Regions from separate parts of the Streptomyces sp. NPDC007929 genome, predicted to be linked through region 4. Evidence: riboswitches for the same ligand, from Rfam matches in the RefSeq annotation. Region 4 holds a riboswitch; each other region holds the start of a gene.

Region 1 (3,725 bases), on a different contig from region 4:
AAACGAAGGGCCGCACTGTCCGTATTCTCTGATCATGGCCGCACCCATCGCATATTCACTCATCGCCACCGACCTGGACGGGACGCTGCTGCGCGGCGACGACACCCTCTCCGACCGGTCCCTCGCCGCGCTCGCGCGGGTGGCGGACGCCGGTGCCCAGCATCTCGTGGTGACGGGCCGGCCGGCGCCGAGAGTGCGGCCGCTCCTGGACGACCTCGGGTGCACGGGGCTCGCGGTGTGCGGACAGGGCGCGCAGGTGTACGACGCCGGCGCGGACCGGCTGCTGTGGTCCATCACCCTGGACCGGGAGCTGGCCGAGACCGCCCTGGGCAAGATCGAGGCCGAGGTGGGGCAGGTGTACGCGGCGGTCGACCAGGACGGGGTCGAGGGGCTCACGCTGATCGAGCCGGGGTATCTGATGCCGCACCCGACCCTGCCCGCCGTGCGGGTCGAGCGGCGCGACGAGCTGTGGGGCGAGCCGATCAGCAAGGTGCTGCTGCGCCACCCTCATCTGTCGGACGACGAGTTGGCGGCGACGGCCCGCTCGGTGGTCGGCTCGCTGGCCACGGTGACGATGTCCGGGCCCGGCACGGTCGAGCTCCAGCCGTGCGGGATCACCAAGGCCACGGGTCTCGCGCTGGCCGCCGAGCACCTGGGGCTGCGGCCGGCGGACACCATCGCCTTCGGCGACATGCCCAACGACATCCCGATGTTCGACTGGGCCGGCCACGGCGTCGCGATGGCCAATGCCCATCCCGAGCTCAAGGCCGTGGCCGACGAGGTCACCCTGTCGAACGAGGACGACGGCATCGCCGTCGTCCTCGAGCGACTGCTGGGCGGGACGGCTCAGTACGGGCCGTTGACGTTGTCGATCGAGCCGTAGCGGTCGGCCGCGTAGTTGCAGGCCGCGGTGATGTTGGCGACCGGGTCGTACGGATCCCACGAGGTGCCGTCCACGTGGTAGGCCTGGAAGGTGGGGTCGATGGTCTGGAGCAGGCCCTTGGACGGGGTGCCCGCGACGGCGTTGGAGTCCCAGTTGTTGATGGCCTGGGGGTTGCCGGACGACTCGCGCATGACATTGCGGTAGATGCCGTCGTACGACCCGGGGATCCCCTTCTGCGCCATGATGTCCAGCGCCTCGCGGATCCACCCGTCGAGGTTGTTCGCGTAGGTCTTCGCGGACGCCTGGGTGGCCTGGGCGACCCCGCCGGCGGGCTTGGCGGCCGGCTTGGCGGGGGCGGACGACTTGGTCGCCGTCTTCTTCGCGTCCGCCTTGGCGGTCTTCACCGTCAGCTTCAGACCCGGGTGGATCAGCTTCGGGTTGTCGCCGACGGCGGCGCGGTTGTCCTTGTAGAGCTGCTTCCAGCCGCCCGAGACGTCGTACTTGTCCGCGATGCGGGCGAGCGAGTCGCCCTTGACCACGGTGTACGCGAGAGACTTGGCGGGCTGGGCCGCGCGCGGCACGGACTGTGCGGCGGCGGGGACGCTCTGGGGTTCGGCGGCGCTCGCGTGGGTGGCGCCGATCAGCGGAAGGGTGAGTGCCGCTCCACCGGTACCGGCGGCGATGATGCCCCGGGTCAGCGGGTTGGTTCTGGTGCGACGGTGCTTGCCTCGTCCGGCCATGGTGATGTTCCTCTCCGGCGCCTGCGAGGTGAGCTGTCGGGTTCGGGCCGGGAGGTGCCCGGCCGCGTACGGCGCTGTGCCGTGCGCGGCTTCACCCCGAGCCGTGCCGCTGTGCGGACCGGCGACTTACCTGGGTCCCCCGCTCCTGCCCTGCGTGAGTGAGTCGGTTCTGTGGGGAGTCCGGGCGGCGGCAGGATTGGGCGTCCGCCGGACAGGGCCGGAACGTATGCGAGAGCACATGTCGGGAACAAGCACCTCAGTCACATATCGCGTGGTTGACCTTGGTCGGGGGCGTTTGGGCCGCTTGATCCTTTGCTGGAGTCAAGGCTCAACTGGCTTCCGGGGAACGGCGTTAGAGGCCGATGTGGTCAGGAGGGGGAAAAGGGGAAGCAGTGATTCAACTCACTGATCACGAGTCGATGGGGCAATTTCCGCCAAGGGGAATTCATCGGCTCATCACGGCAAATCGTGCATAACTCGCTACCCGAGGGTAAGTCGATAAATATCTGTTCTTATAGGTTGATCGAAAACATAAGGGTCGTGATCGCATACCGCCCGGCCTGTAACCATGGGCGCTGGCGGTGATCGAAACGTGACCGGATACGCTGACTCGAGTGAGGACAGCGACCTATCGACAAACCGCGTAGTCACCGGCAGACACAGCAGACAGGAGACCCCTCGTGACCGACGTCGGGCCGTTCGGGCTGAGCGTGCGGGACCAGGCTCTGGAGGCCGATGTCCAGGCCGGATTGGCGGCTGTCGAGGAAGGCTTGCTCGAAGCCACCAAGAGTGAGGTGCCCTTCATCACGGAGGCCGCCCAGCATCTGGTCCGGGCCGGCGGCAAGCGGTTCCGCCCGCTGCTCGTGATGCTCTCCGCCCAGTTCGGTGACCGCTACGCGCCCGGCATCGTGCCGTCGGCCGTCGTCGTGGAGCTCACCCACCTCGCCACGCTCTACCACGACGACGTCATGGACGAGGCCGCCGTGCGCCGCGGCGTCGCGAGCGCGAACACCCGCTGGGGCAACTCCGTCGCGGTCCTCACCGGCGACTTCCTCTTCGCCCGGGCCTCGCACATCCTGGCCGACCTCGGCCCGGAGGCCGTGCGGGTGCAGGCCGAGGCGTTCGAGCGGCTGGTGACCGGCCAGATCCTGGAGACGGCCGGACCGCAGGACGGCCGCGACCCCGTCGAGCACTACCTGGACGTGCTGGGCGGCAAGACCGGCTCGCTGGTCGCCGTGTCGTGCCGGTTCGGCGCGATGATGTCCGGCGCCGACGAGACGGTCGTGGACGTCCTGACCCAGTACGGCGAGCGGCTCGGCGTCGCCTTCCAGCTCGCGGACGACGTCCTGGACATCGCCTCCGACTCCCACGAGTCCGGCAAGACCCCCGGCACCGACCTGCGCGAGGGCATCCCCACGCTGCCGGTGCTCCGGCTGCGCGAGCGGGCGGCCCGGCTCGGACTCGCCGAGGACACCGCCCTGTGCGAGCTGCTCGACTCCGACCTCACCGACGACGCGCGGCACGCCGAGGCCCTGCGCCTGCTGCGGGCCCACCCGGCGCTGGAGCAGGCCCGGCAGGACACCGTCCGCTACACCCAGGACGCCCGTGCGGCGCTGGCCCCGCTGCCGGAGTGCACCGCGAAGGCGGCGCTGCTGGAGCTGTGCGACGCGGTGGTGCACCGGGCCGGCTAGCCCGTCTCCCCGTACGACCCCTACGGGTCGGGGGAGAAGTCGCCCCCGCGTGTCATACCCCAGCAGTACGCGGAGTTGAGCCCCGGGTCTGACGTATCTCCCCGGCCGATTTGGTCAGATGGTGACCACGGAAAACACCACTCCTCACCTGTTCGGGTGAGAATGGCGGCTCAGGGACGAGTGCGTGGACGACACGGACAGCCGCCGCCGACCACGGAGGTAGGGCACACATGGCACCGTACGCATCCGACGACAGCACGACCGCCGGGGAGGTCGACGAGCAGCGCTCCGGGCGGCACAAAGCCGCGCGGTACGTCGTCCCGGTCACGGTGATAGGGGTGGCGGCCGCGACGATCGGGCTGGTCCCCGCGCTCGCCGACTCCGGTGACCCGGACCTCCCGAAGATCACCG
Region 2 (3,725 bases), on a different contig from region 4:
TCTCGCCGACGCCGAGGCCCTCGCGGTCCGGCCGCTGCCGGACTACTGGCCCTTCGAGTCCCCGCTCGACGGACGCGAGGAGTATCCGGTCGAGGGCGGCCCGCGTTTCGTCCGCCCGGCCCTGTCCGTGCGCACGGCCGATCGGCGTGGCACCGAGTGGGTCTTCGAGGGGCACGAGGCCGAGGGCGGCGAGCTGCGCCTGCGGTTCCGCGACGGGGATCTCACCATCACGCTGCACTACCGGACGCGCTCCTCGACAGATGTCGTCGAGCGGTGGGTGACCCTGGCCAACCAGGGGCCGGCCGTCGAGCTGCTGCGCGCAGACTCCGCCACCTGGACCCTGCCCGACCGCGACACCTGGCGGCTGTCCCAGCTGCACGGCCGCTGGGGTGCCGAGTCCCGGCTGACGCGCTCCGGCCTCACCCACGGCGAGAAGGTCATCGGCAGCCGTCGCGGCCACACCTCGCACCAGCACCTGCCCTGGGTCGCCCTCGACGCCGACGCCACCGAGGAGCACGGGGAGGTCTACAGCTGCGCCCTCGGCTGGTCCGGGTCGTGGCGCATCGCCGTGGCCCGGTTGCCCGACGCGCGCGTGCAGATCACCGGCGGCGCCGGCCACGACGACGCGGGCCTGCTGACGCTGGGCACGGGGGAGTCGTACACGACCCCGGTCTTCGCCGGGCTCTGGAGCGACGGCGGCTTCGGCGGGGCCAGCCGTGCCTGGCACGCCTACCAGCGGGCGCATGTCGTCCCGGACGCCGAGCGGGACCGGCCGGTGCTGTTCAACTCCTGGGAGGCCACCGAGTTCGACATCTCCGAGGAGCAGCAGCGGGCGCTCGCCGAGCGGGCCGCGGCCATGGGCGTCGAGCTCTTCGTGGTCGACGACGGCTGGTTCGGGGCGCGTACCAGCGACCGGGCCGGACTCGGTGACTGGACCCCGAACCCCGGCCGCTTCCCGGGCGGGCTGAAGCCGCTCGCCGACCATGTGCACGGCCTGGGCATGCGGTTCGGGATCTGGGTCGAGCCCGAGATGGTCAACCCGGACAGCGACCTGTACCGCGCGCACCCCGACTGGGTCCAGTACCAACCGGGACGAAAGCGGACGGAGTTCCGCAATCAGCTCGTACTCAATCTCGCCCGCGAGGACGTCCGGGAGTACCTCTGGGAGCAGCTCCACGGGCTTCTCGCCGGCGCTCCGATCGACTACGTCAAGTGGGACTTCAACCGCTGCTTCACCGACGCCGGCTGGCCGGACGACCCCTACCCGCAGCGGCTGTGGGTCGACCATGTGCACGGCCTGTACGCCCTGCTGGACCGGCTGCGGGCCGCGCATCCTGGGGTGGCCTTCGAGTCCTGCTCGGGAGGCGGCGGCCGGATCGACCTCGGAGTGCTGAGCCGCACGGACCAGGTGTGGACCTCCGACAACACCGATCCGCTCGACCGGCTCGCCATCCAGCACGGCTTCAGCCAGATCCATCCCGCCCGGGTCATGGCCGCCTGGGTCACCGACAGCCCGAACGCCATGCTCAACCAGCGGGCCAGCTCCCTGCGCTTCCGGTTCGTCAGTGCCATGGCCGGGGTGCTCGGCGTCGGCGGTGACCTCACGCGGTGGACGCCTGAGGAACTCTCCGAGGCGCGGGAGTGGGTGGCGCTCTACAAGGAGATCCGGCCCGTGGTGCAGCGCGGCGACCTGTACCGGCTGCGTCCCCCGCAGGGTGGAGCCAGTGCCGTGCAGTACGTCCTCGGTGACGAGATCGTCGTCCTCGCCTGGCTCCAGGCGCAGCGCTACGGCGAGCCCGTGCCGGCGCTCCGGCTGCGTGGTCTCGATCCGGCAGCATCGTACGAATGCCTCGAAACGGGCGAAGTTCACCGAGGGGTCGTACTGCTGCATCACGGACTTCGGGTCCCTCTGCGGGGGGATCTGGACGCCGCGGTGGTCCGTCTTAAGCGGAAGTAGTCGTTCTGTCCGAATAGGGAATTTCGGCCGCTAAGGGATAACGTGCCCCGATCGTAAAGGAGATGAGGTCGGGGCGCGTGACCATCGTCATATCCGTGACGATGCGTTGTCGCCATGTTCACGTAATTCTGGCGCCAATCAGGCTCATTGAGGAATGCCGGAGATCGCTAATCCACGCTCGGTGACCGCGGTTGTGCCGACACGTCAGGGAAAACACCGTCACACGCAACCGCACGCTTGTCCCCTTGCGTCTTGGTCGCTTACGTTCCACACCAATCCGGACGGACGCCTAATCCTGCCGCCGCCCGGAGTCCGCACACACTGACCCGACGTACGGCAGGAGCGGGGGACCCACAGGTAAGACGCCTGTTCCGGTTCCCGGAACGGCTTGGGGTTAAGTCGCGCCACGGCGCGGCCGGGCATCTCCAGCTCGCACCCGACAGCTCACCTCGCAGGCGACGGAGAGGAATTCGCCATGCCCGCGAAGGGTAAGCACCGCCGCCCCAAGACCCAGCGTTTCACCCGCTCCATCGCCGTCGCCGGAACCGGTGGGGCCGCTCTCGCCCTGCCGCTCATGGGGGCCGCCGGCGCCCACGCCGCCACCCCGCAGTCGGCTCCGGAAAAGGCCGTCCAGTCCGCCCCGGCCACCGGGAAGAAGGCCGCCGAAAAGGCCAATGGCCCCCGCACGTACACCGTGAAGGCCGGCGACTACCTCGCGAAAATCGCCGACGACCAGAACGTCAGCGGCGGCTGGAAGAAGCTCTACTCGGACAACCGTGACGCCGTCGGCTCCGACCCGTCGCTGATCCACCCGGGCCTGAAGCTGTCGATCGGCAAGAAGGCCGCGAGCGCGCCGAAGGCCTCGGCCCCGGCCGCTCCGAAGGCCTCGGCCCAGAAGTCCTCGGCCGCCGAGTCGGCGCCGAAGGCCGAGACCGCCGCCGAGCCGGCCGCCGCCAAGCCCGCAGCCAAGCCCGCCGCCGAGAGCAACGCCGGTGGCTACGTCCTCCCGGTGGACGGCGCCGGCGTCGGCACCCCGTACCACATGTCCGGCAGCATGTGGTCCAGCGGCTACCACACCGGTGTCGACTTCGTCGTCCCCACCGGCACCTCCCTCAAGGCCGTCGGCGCCGGCGAGGTCGTCTCCGCCGGCTGGGGCGGCGCGTACGGCAACCAGGTCGTCATCAAGCTGAACGACGGTCACTACGCCCAGTACGCCCACCTGTCCCAGCTCTCCGTCTCGGCCGGCCAGACCGTGACGGCCGGGCAGCAGGTCGGCCTGTCGGGCGCGACCGGCAACGTGACCGGACCGCACCTGCACTTCGAGATCCGCACCTCGCCGGACTACGGCTCCGACGTCGACCCGGTCGCCTTCCTGCGCTCGCACGGCGTCTCCGTCGGCTGACCCAGCGCACGACCACCTGCCTGACACGCCTCCGAAGGCCGGACCCCGATCCCCGGGTCCGGCCTTCGGTGTGTCCACGGTTCACCCCGAAACATCCCTGACAAGCGGCGTATTCCGGAGTTGGCGAACCCTTTAGGAGTGGCTTATCTCACCGCCCGTCAACCCTTTCCTACGGTCGCGTAAGTCACATTCGAAGGTGAATCATGAGCTGTTGTGGCAGACGATTCGAAGAGTGACAGCAGAGCAGTGATCGGGTCGTACGTGGCGCTGGGGGACAGCTTCACCGAGGGCGTCGGCGACCCAGGTCCCGACGGGGCGTTCGTCGGCTGGGCCGACCGGTTCGCCGTCCTGCTCGCCGACCGCAGA
Region 3 (3,725 bases), on a different contig from region 4:
GGGTCCTCGATGGAGACGAGCGGGTACGCGTCCACGAGCTCCGCGTAGTACTCGGTCATCTCGGCCGCCGAGCGCTCCTTGCCCTCGAACGTGTAGACGCCGTCCTTGTAGAACTCGGAGGCGGCGACGTCGAGCGCCAGGGCGATCTGCTCGCCGGGGGTGTAACCGGCTTCCTTGACGGCCTCGAGGATGAGGTCGAGGGCCTCACGGTTGGAGCCGAGGTTCGGGGCGAAGCCGCCCTCGTCGCCGAGGCCGGTGGCCAGGCCCTTGCTCTTCAGGACCTTCTTCAGCGTGTGGTAGACCTCGGCGCCCCAGCGCAGGGCCTCGGAGAAGGACTCCGCGCCGATCGGGGCGATCATGAACTCCTGGATGTCCACGTTGGAGTCGGCGTGCGAGCCGCCGTTCAGGATGTTCATCATCGGCACCGGCAGCAGGTGCGCGTTGGGGCCGCCCAGGTAGCGGAACAGCGGCAGGTCGCTGGCCTCGGAGGCGGCGTGGGCGACGGCGAGCGAGACGCCGAGGATGGCGTTGGCGCCGAGGGAGCCCTTGTTGTCGGTGGCGTCCAGGTCGAACATCGCCTGGTCGATCAGGCGCTGCTCGGTGGCGTCATAGCCGACCAGCTCCGGGCCGATCTGCTCGATGACCGCGAGGACGGCTTTCTCCACACCCTTGCCGAGGTAGCGGTTCGAGTCGCCGTCGCGGAGCTCGATGGCCTCGAAGGCGCCCGTGGAGGCGCCGGACGGGACGGCGGCACGACCGGTGCTGCCGTCGTCGAGGCCGACCTCGACCTCGACCGTGGGGTTGCCTCGGGAGTCCAGGATTTCCCGGGCTACGACGACGTCGATGGACGGCACGAGCATCTCCTTCTTGATGTGACGCGGTACGCGGGTCGCGTGGACCCGGCGAGGTGCGGGCCCGGTGGCTCGCGACATGAGCCTAACCGGCCCGGGGCGATCGGCCACCGGGTCGCCCACCCCATGGACAGAACCGAGAGTAAATTGTTTCCGAACGGAACAAAGCCCGTTGCGGAAAAAACCCCGCCCCGGTGCGTACGGGGGAGGACGCACCGGGGCGGGGAGCCCGTGGGGACGGGGCTGGGCCGCTGCTTACTTCAGGTGCAGCTGCTGGCCCGGGTAGATCAGGTTGGCGTCGTCGACGATGTCCTTGTTCAGCTGGAAGAGCTTCTCCCAGCCGCCCTTGACCTTCTCGTCAGCGGCGATGGAGCTGAGGGTGTCACCCTTGACGACCTTGTACTCGCCGTCACCCTTCTTGACCTTCTTGCCGGTCGGGGTGGTGACGGTCTTCTTGGCCGCCGGGCGCTCCTCGGAACGGGAGGCGGGCTGCTGGGTCTCGCGGGACTCGGTGCTCTGCTGCTGGCTCTGCGAGGAGCTGCCCGAGTCGTCCGAGGAGCCGCCGCCGGTGTAGGCGGCGCTCGACAGGCCCTTGCCGCAGACCGGCCAGGCGCCCTTGCCCTGACCCGCGAGAACCTTCTCGCCGATCTCGATCTGCTGGGCCTTGGTGGCCTGGTCGGCGGTGGCGGCGTACTTGGTGCCGCCGTAGCCGGCCCAGGTGGAGGCGGAGAACTGCAGACCGCCGTAGTAGCCGTTGCCGGTGTTGATGGACCAGTTGCCGCCGGCCTCGCACTGGGCGACGGCGTCCCACTCGGAGGCGGTGGCGGCGGAGGCGTTGCCGGCCGCCATCAGCGGGGCGGCGACGGCGGCACCGGTGACGCCGGCGAGCGCGACGACGCGGGTGGCCTTGGACGGACGGCGGTGCTTGCCCTTGCCGGAAAACAGCATGGTGGATCCCCTCACCGACGCCTGCGAGGTGAGCTGTCGGGTTCGGGCCGGTTGAGTTGCCCGGCCGCGTCCCTCCCGGGACACGGCTTCACCCCAAGCCCTTCCGGCACAACTGGCCGGTCGGGCACCTACCTTGGGTCCCCCGCTCCTGCCTACGGCGCTTGACGCGACGACTGTTCCCGTACGGCCGCTGGCAGGATTCGGCGTTGCGGCAGCCGGGGCTCGTGGTGACGAGCGGTCACGACCGTAGACACGCGATCGACGGAATTTCAAAGACGATCAGGGCTTCTGAGATCTATCTCTCACGGGCCCCAAACGGGACATTCACCGCGAATCATGACGCGAACTCGCGCGGTTTCGGGGGGACTTCCGCCCTCGTTTCCGCACTGCCCGAACGGCTACTTCTCGTCCCCTTCGCCCTCCACCGTGAGCTTCTGACCGGGGTGGATGATGTTCGGGTCGGCGCCGACGGCAGTCTCGTTGGTCTCGTAGAGCGCGTGCCATCCACCGCTGACGTCAAGGGCGTCGGCGATGGACCAGAGGCTGTCACCGACTCCCACGATGTAGTTGCCCTGGGCGGCGTCGCCGGAGCCCTCAGCGGAAACCTCTCCGGAGCCCTCGTCGCCGCGCGAGGCGTGACGGCCCGTGGACTCGTCCGTGCGGTCGCCGCCGGACGATCGGGACTCGTCGGCGCTGGGGCCGCGGTGGCGGCCGGAGCCGGTGTCGGTCAGGGCCGAGGACTCGTCACCCTGGCGTGCGTCACCGGACTCACCGCTCCCGGGGGTGGCCGACGGAGAGCTGCCGGACTCCTGGTCGTCCGACTGGTCCTCCGACGGAGAGCCGGTGGATTCAGGCGACTTGTCCGACTTGGTCGTTTCATCCTCCGTATCCGACGAGGCGTCGGGGGACGGGGACGCGGAGGGGCTCTCGGACGGCGACGACCCGAGCCGGTCGAGCAGGCCGGGCGAATCCGTCGGGTCGGACGAGCCGGACGAGTCGGATGAACCGGACGTGTCGGAGTCCGAGCCCTTGCCCTGCTCCAGCCCGGAGAGCAGTCCGCAGGTGCGCCACGCGCCGACACCCTGTTCGGCGAGGATCTTCTCGGCCACGGCTATCTGCTGGGAGCGGCTGGCCAGGTCGGCGCTCGCGGCGTAGTCGAGGCCGCCGTGGTTCTCCCAGTCCGCCTGGGACAACTGCAGGCCGCCGTAGTAGCCGTTGCCGCTGTTCTGGCTCCACGCGCCGCCGGTCTCGCAGTCCGCGACCCGGTCCCAGGTCGTGCCGTCGGCCGCACTGGCACCGGAGGCCCCGAGGAGCGGGATCGCGATGGCGGAGCCGGTCACTCCGGCCGCCACGAGGAGAGCCGGAGCCTGGCGGGGGCGACGGTGCCGACCGTTCCCGGAGAGCATACGGAGACCTTTCGCGTGACAGCAGTGACCGACGCGGCGTGATTCCCCGCCGCGTTGATGGGTGAACGTATAGGCAGTCGATCACTTGTCACAAGTTCATGCCGCGCAGATCACGTGAAGATCACAGGTCTGATGTTTCGTCACCCGCGGCCGCTACCGCCGGGTACGGCACGTGCTTTCGCCGCTGCTGGTGTGAATTCCACCGGCAGTGTGCGCAGTCCCCGCATGATGAGGCCGCCGCGCCAGCGCAGCTCGGCCGGATCCGCGGCGAGCCGGAGGTCCGGGAGGCGGGTGAGCAGGGTGGCGAGCGCGCTCTGGCCCTCCAGCCGGGCCAGCGGGGCGCCGAGGCAGTAGTGGATGCCGTGGCCGTAGCCGAGGTGCTGGTTGTCGCGGCGGGAGAGGTCCAGCACGTCCGGGTCGGCGAACCGCTCCGGATCCCGGTCCGCGGCGGCCAGGACCACCAGGACGGGGTCGCCGGCCTCGACGCGCTGCCCGCCGAGGGTGAGGGGCTGTGTGGCGA
Region 4 (3,725 bases):
GCAGGACCTTCAGATGCGCCTCGGTGCGGCGCTGGGCGGCCCGGGCCGCGCCGAGCGGCTCCAGCAGCAGGCGCATCTCCAGCAGGTCGCCGGCCTCCTGCTCGGTGGGCTCCGCCACACACGCGCCCGCGTGCCGGCGGGTCACCACGAAACCCTCGGCCTCGAGCGTGCGCAGCGCCTCCCGGACCGGCACCCTCGAGACGCCGTAGCGGCGGGCGAGGAGTTCCTCGGTGAGCCGGCTGCCACGCGCGTGGACCCCCGCGACGATGTCGTCCCGGATGGCCGTGCACACCGAGTGCGCGGGAATACGCATGACCGACCTCCGCTTAATCCCCGTGAAACGCCGACGAGCGGCGTGCGTTCCGTGACTCTATTGCAATCGGCCGGAATTTCCGACGGCAGGCGGCAATCCATGGATATTTTTTGGACAGCGGGCGGCCGTAAACGCCGAAAGCCCCGGCTTGAACAGCCGGGGCTTTCGGGGGGAACGGAGACGTTCCGGTCAGATACCCACGCCGTGGGAGCGGAGGTAGGCGACCGGGTCGATGTCCGAGCCGTACTCGGGGCTGGTGCGGGCCTCGAAGTGCAGGTGCGGGCCGGTGACGTTGCCGGTCGCACCGGACAGGGCGATCTGCTGGCCCGGGGTGACCCGCTGGCCCACCGAGACGCTGATGGAGGACAGGTGGCCGTACTGGGTGTACGTCCCGTCCGTCATCTTGATGACGACCTGGTTGCCGTAGGAGCCGCCCCAGCCGGCCTCGACGACCTCGCCCGAGCCGACCGCGTGCACGGAGGTGCCGCTGGCGGCGTGGAAGTCGACACCGGTGTGGCTGCCGGAGGACCACAGGCCGCTGCTGGCCTGGTAGCTGGTGGAGACGTACGAACCGGAGATCGGGGAGACGAAGGTGTTCAGGCGCTTGCGCTCGGCCTCACGGGCGGCTCGCTCCTTGGCCGCACGGGCCTTCTCGGCCGCCTCCTTGGCCCGCTCGGCCATCTCGGCGGCCTGCTTGCGGGCGGCCTCCTCGGCCTTCTGCTTGGCGGCGGCCTCATCGGCGGCGTGCTGCTGCGCGAGGGCCTGGGCGTCGATCTGCTGGGCCGCGGTGTCCCCCATGGTGACGACCGGGGTGAGGCCGGTCTGCTCGACGCTGGGTTCTGCGGCGAAGGCGGCGGGGGCCGCCACGGTGCCGATCACGCCGGTGGTGGCGAGGGCCGCGACGCCCGCCGCGCGGGCGGTGGAGCGCTGCATCCTGCTGGGACGACGGTGCTTCCCGGTGGCGCGAGTGAACGCCATGTAGTGGCTGGTCCTTTCCTTCCCTCTCGCCTACCGGGTTAGCTGACGGGTTCGGAGCAGGAAGGTCTCCTACGGACTCCCTCGCGGCTCGCGCGGGCGCCCGATTCACCCCAGGGACTGCGATGGGTCCCCGGCTCCCCTGGCTCGCGCCGTACGGGGACTCGGCGATGACTGTCCGGTGCCGCGGGTGCGGCGCACTGCCTGACGAACAGCCCGGACGACGCTAAGCGGCGCCACTTTCAATTCCCAAACGAATCCCGGCTTTTGTAGCGCATCCCACAGGCCAGACAGGCAACTCCCATCCCAATTCGGGCATAAAGGGGCCCTGGCGCCTTTGACGACAACCAGGGCCCCCGCGCGCGTGGCGACGTGTACCGCTACTCGGCGGCGACGACGGTGACTTCGCCGATGCCGAGGGCCTCGACCGGCGCCTTGATCTGCGCCGCGTCACCGACGAGGACGGTCACCAGACGGTCCACCGGGAAGGCGCTCACGGCCGCCGCGGTGGCCTCCACGGTGCCGGTCGCGGCGAGCTGCCGGTACAGCGTGGCCTGGTAGTCGTCGGGCAGGTGCTGCTCGACCTGGTCGGCCAGCGTGCTCGCGACGGCCGCCGCCGTCTCGTACTTCAGCGGCGCCACACCCACCAGGTTCTGCACGGCGACGTCCCGCTCGGCGTCGGTCAGCCCCTCGGCGGCGAGGGTGCGCAACACCGTCCACAGGTCCTCCAGGGCCGGGCCGGTGTTGGGGGTGTCGACGGAACCGCTGATGGCGAGCATCGCGGCACCCGTGCCGTCCGGGGCGGACCTGAGGACCTGGCCGAACGCCCGTACGCCGTAGGTGTAGCCCTTCTCCTCGCGCAGGACGCGGTCCAGGCGGGAGGTGAGGGTGCCGCCGAGGCAGTACGTGCCCAGCACCTGCGCGGGCCACACGCGGTCGTGCCGGTCCGGCCCGATCCGGCCGATCAGCAGCTGCGTCTGGACGGCGCCGGGGCGGTCCACGATGACGACCCGGCCGGTGTCGTCGGCGGTGACCGGCGGCACGGGACGCGGCTGGGCCGAGGATCCCGTCCAGGCGCCCAGGGTGTCCCCGAGCAGGGCGTCCAGGTCGATGCCGGTGAGGTCGCCGACCACCACGACGGTGGCCGTGGCGGGGCGGACGTGCTTCTCGTAGAAGGCCCGTACGGCCGCGGAGTCGATCGCGGCGACCGTCTCCTCGCTGCCCTGCCGGGGCCGCGACATGCGCGAGTCCGCCGGGAACAGCTCCTTGGAGAGCTCCTTGGCGCCGCGGCGGGAGGGGTTGGCCAGCTCGTGCGGGATCTCGTCGAGGCGGTTGTTGACCAGCCGCTCGACCTCGCTGTCGGCGAACGCGGGCGCCCTGAGGGCGTCGGCGATCAGGCCCAGGCCCTTGGTGAGCCGGGAGGCGGGCACCTCCAGGCTGAGCCGGACGCCGGGGTGGTCGGCGTGCGCGTCGAGGGTGGCGCCGGCGCGCTCCAGCTCCGCGGCGAAGTCCTCGGCGGAGTGCTTGTCGGTGCCCTCGGAGAAGGCCCGGGCCATGATCGTGGCCACACCGTCGAGTCCGGCCGGCTCCGCGTCCAGGGGGGCGTCCAGCAGCACCTCGACCGCGACGACCTGCTGGCCGGGGCGGTGGCAGCGCAGCACCGTCAGGCCGTTGTCGAGCGTGCCGCGCTCGGGGGCTGGGAAGGCCCACGGCCGGGCGTCGCCCGCCTGCGGCCGGGGGTGGAAGTCCATCGTGGCGAGCTCGGTCACTTGGCCGCCTCCTCGTTCTCGTCGGTGGCCGCGGCTGCGGTGGCGTCGGTGGTGGCGTCCTCGGCGGGCTCGTCGGCGACGGGCTCGTAGACGAGCACCGCGCGGTTGTCGGGCCGCAGGCGGGCCTTGGCGACCTCCTGGACCTCCTCCGCCGTGATCTCCAGCACGCGCTGGACGGCGGTCAGGGCGAGCTGCGGGTCACCGAAGAGCACGGCGTACCGGCACAGTTCGTCGGCGCGGCCCGCGACGGTGCCGAGCCGGTCCAGCCACTCGCGCTCCAACTGGGCCTGGGCGCGCTCCATCTCCTCGGGCGTGGGGCCCTCCTCGGCGAACCGGGCGAGCTCCTCGTCGATGGCGCTCTCGATGACCGGGACCTCCACGTCACCGGACGTCTTCACGTCCAGCCACCCCAGGGAGGGCGCACCGGCGAGCCGCAGCAGCCCGAAGCCGGCCGCCACGGCCGTACGGTCGCGGCGCACGAGCCGGTTGTAGAGGCGGGAGGACTCGCCGCCGCCGAGGACGGTGAGAGCCAGGTCGGCCGCGTCGCACGCGCGCGTGCCGTCGTGCGGGAGCCGGTAGGCGGCCATCAGGGCGCGGGCCGGGACGTCCTCCTCGACGACCTCGCGCAGCTGCTCGCCGATGGTCTCCGGCAGCGACCCGTCGCGCGG

Evidence for each region. A riboswitch is a leader RNA that binds a small molecule or an ion and turns the genes downstream of it on or off. The one in region 4 is predicted to bind cyclic di-AMP.
Region 1: another riboswitch for cyclic di-AMP. It lies ahead of ACFZDE_RS10615 (transglycosylase SLT domain-containing protein); the one in region 4 lies ahead of ACFZDE_RS33355 (peptidoglycan DD-metalloendopeptidase family protein).
Region 2: another riboswitch for cyclic di-AMP. It lies ahead of ACFZDE_RS15880 (peptidoglycan DD-metalloendopeptidase family protein); the one in region 4 lies ahead of ACFZDE_RS33355 (peptidoglycan DD-metalloendopeptidase family protein).
Region 3: another riboswitch for cyclic di-AMP. It lies ahead of ACFZDE_RS23265 (transglycosylase family protein); the one in region 4 lies ahead of ACFZDE_RS33355 (peptidoglycan DD-metalloendopeptidase family protein).

What each region holds. Positions count from the first base shown of each region.
Region 1 covers NZ_JBIBKD010000003.1:224,590-228,314, forward strand. The annotation lists gene ACFZDE_RS10610 (Cof-type HAD-IIB family hydrolase) at 35-883, shown strand; gene ACFZDE_RS10615 (transglycosylase SLT domain-containing protein) at 847-1,623, opposite strand; cyclic di-AMP (ydaO/yuaA leader) riboswitch at 1,629-1,802, opposite strand; gene ACFZDE_RS10620 (polyprenyl synthetase family protein) at 2,304-3,314, shown strand; gene ACFZDE_RS10625 (outer membrane lipoprotein carrier protein LolA) at 3,545-3,725, shown strand, end outside.
Region 2 covers NZ_JBIBKD010000004.1:508,654-512,378, forward strand. The annotation lists gene ACFZDE_RS15875 (alpha-galactosidase) at 1-1,957, shown strand, start outside; cyclic di-AMP (ydaO/yuaA leader) riboswitch at 2,267-2,428, shown strand; gene ACFZDE_RS15880 (peptidoglycan DD-metalloendopeptidase family protein) at 2,433-3,359, shown strand; gene ACFZDE_RS15885 (GDSL-type esterase/lipase family protein) at 3,606-3,725, shown strand, end outside.
Region 3 covers NZ_JBIBKD010000006.1:555,292-559,016, reverse strand. The annotation lists gene eno (phosphopyruvate hydratase) at 1-854, opposite strand, end outside; gene ACFZDE_RS23265 (transglycosylase family protein) at 1,107-1,799, opposite strand; cyclic di-AMP (ydaO/yuaA leader) riboswitch at 1,803-1,969, opposite strand; gene ACFZDE_RS23260 (transglycosylase family protein) at 2,198-3,205, opposite strand; gene ACFZDE_RS23255 (cytochrome P450) at 3,346-3,725, opposite strand, start outside.
Region 4 covers NZ_JBIBKD010000012.1:120,681-124,405, reverse strand. The annotation lists gene ACFZDE_RS33360 (FCD domain-containing protein) at 1-313, opposite strand, end outside; gene ACFZDE_RS33355 (peptidoglycan DD-metalloendopeptidase family protein) at 503-1,291, opposite strand; cyclic di-AMP (ydaO/yuaA leader) riboswitch at 1,304-1,468, opposite strand; gene ACFZDE_RS33350 (insulinase family protein) at 1,669-3,057, opposite strand; gene ACFZDE_RS33345 (insulinase family protein) at 3,054-3,725, opposite strand, start outside.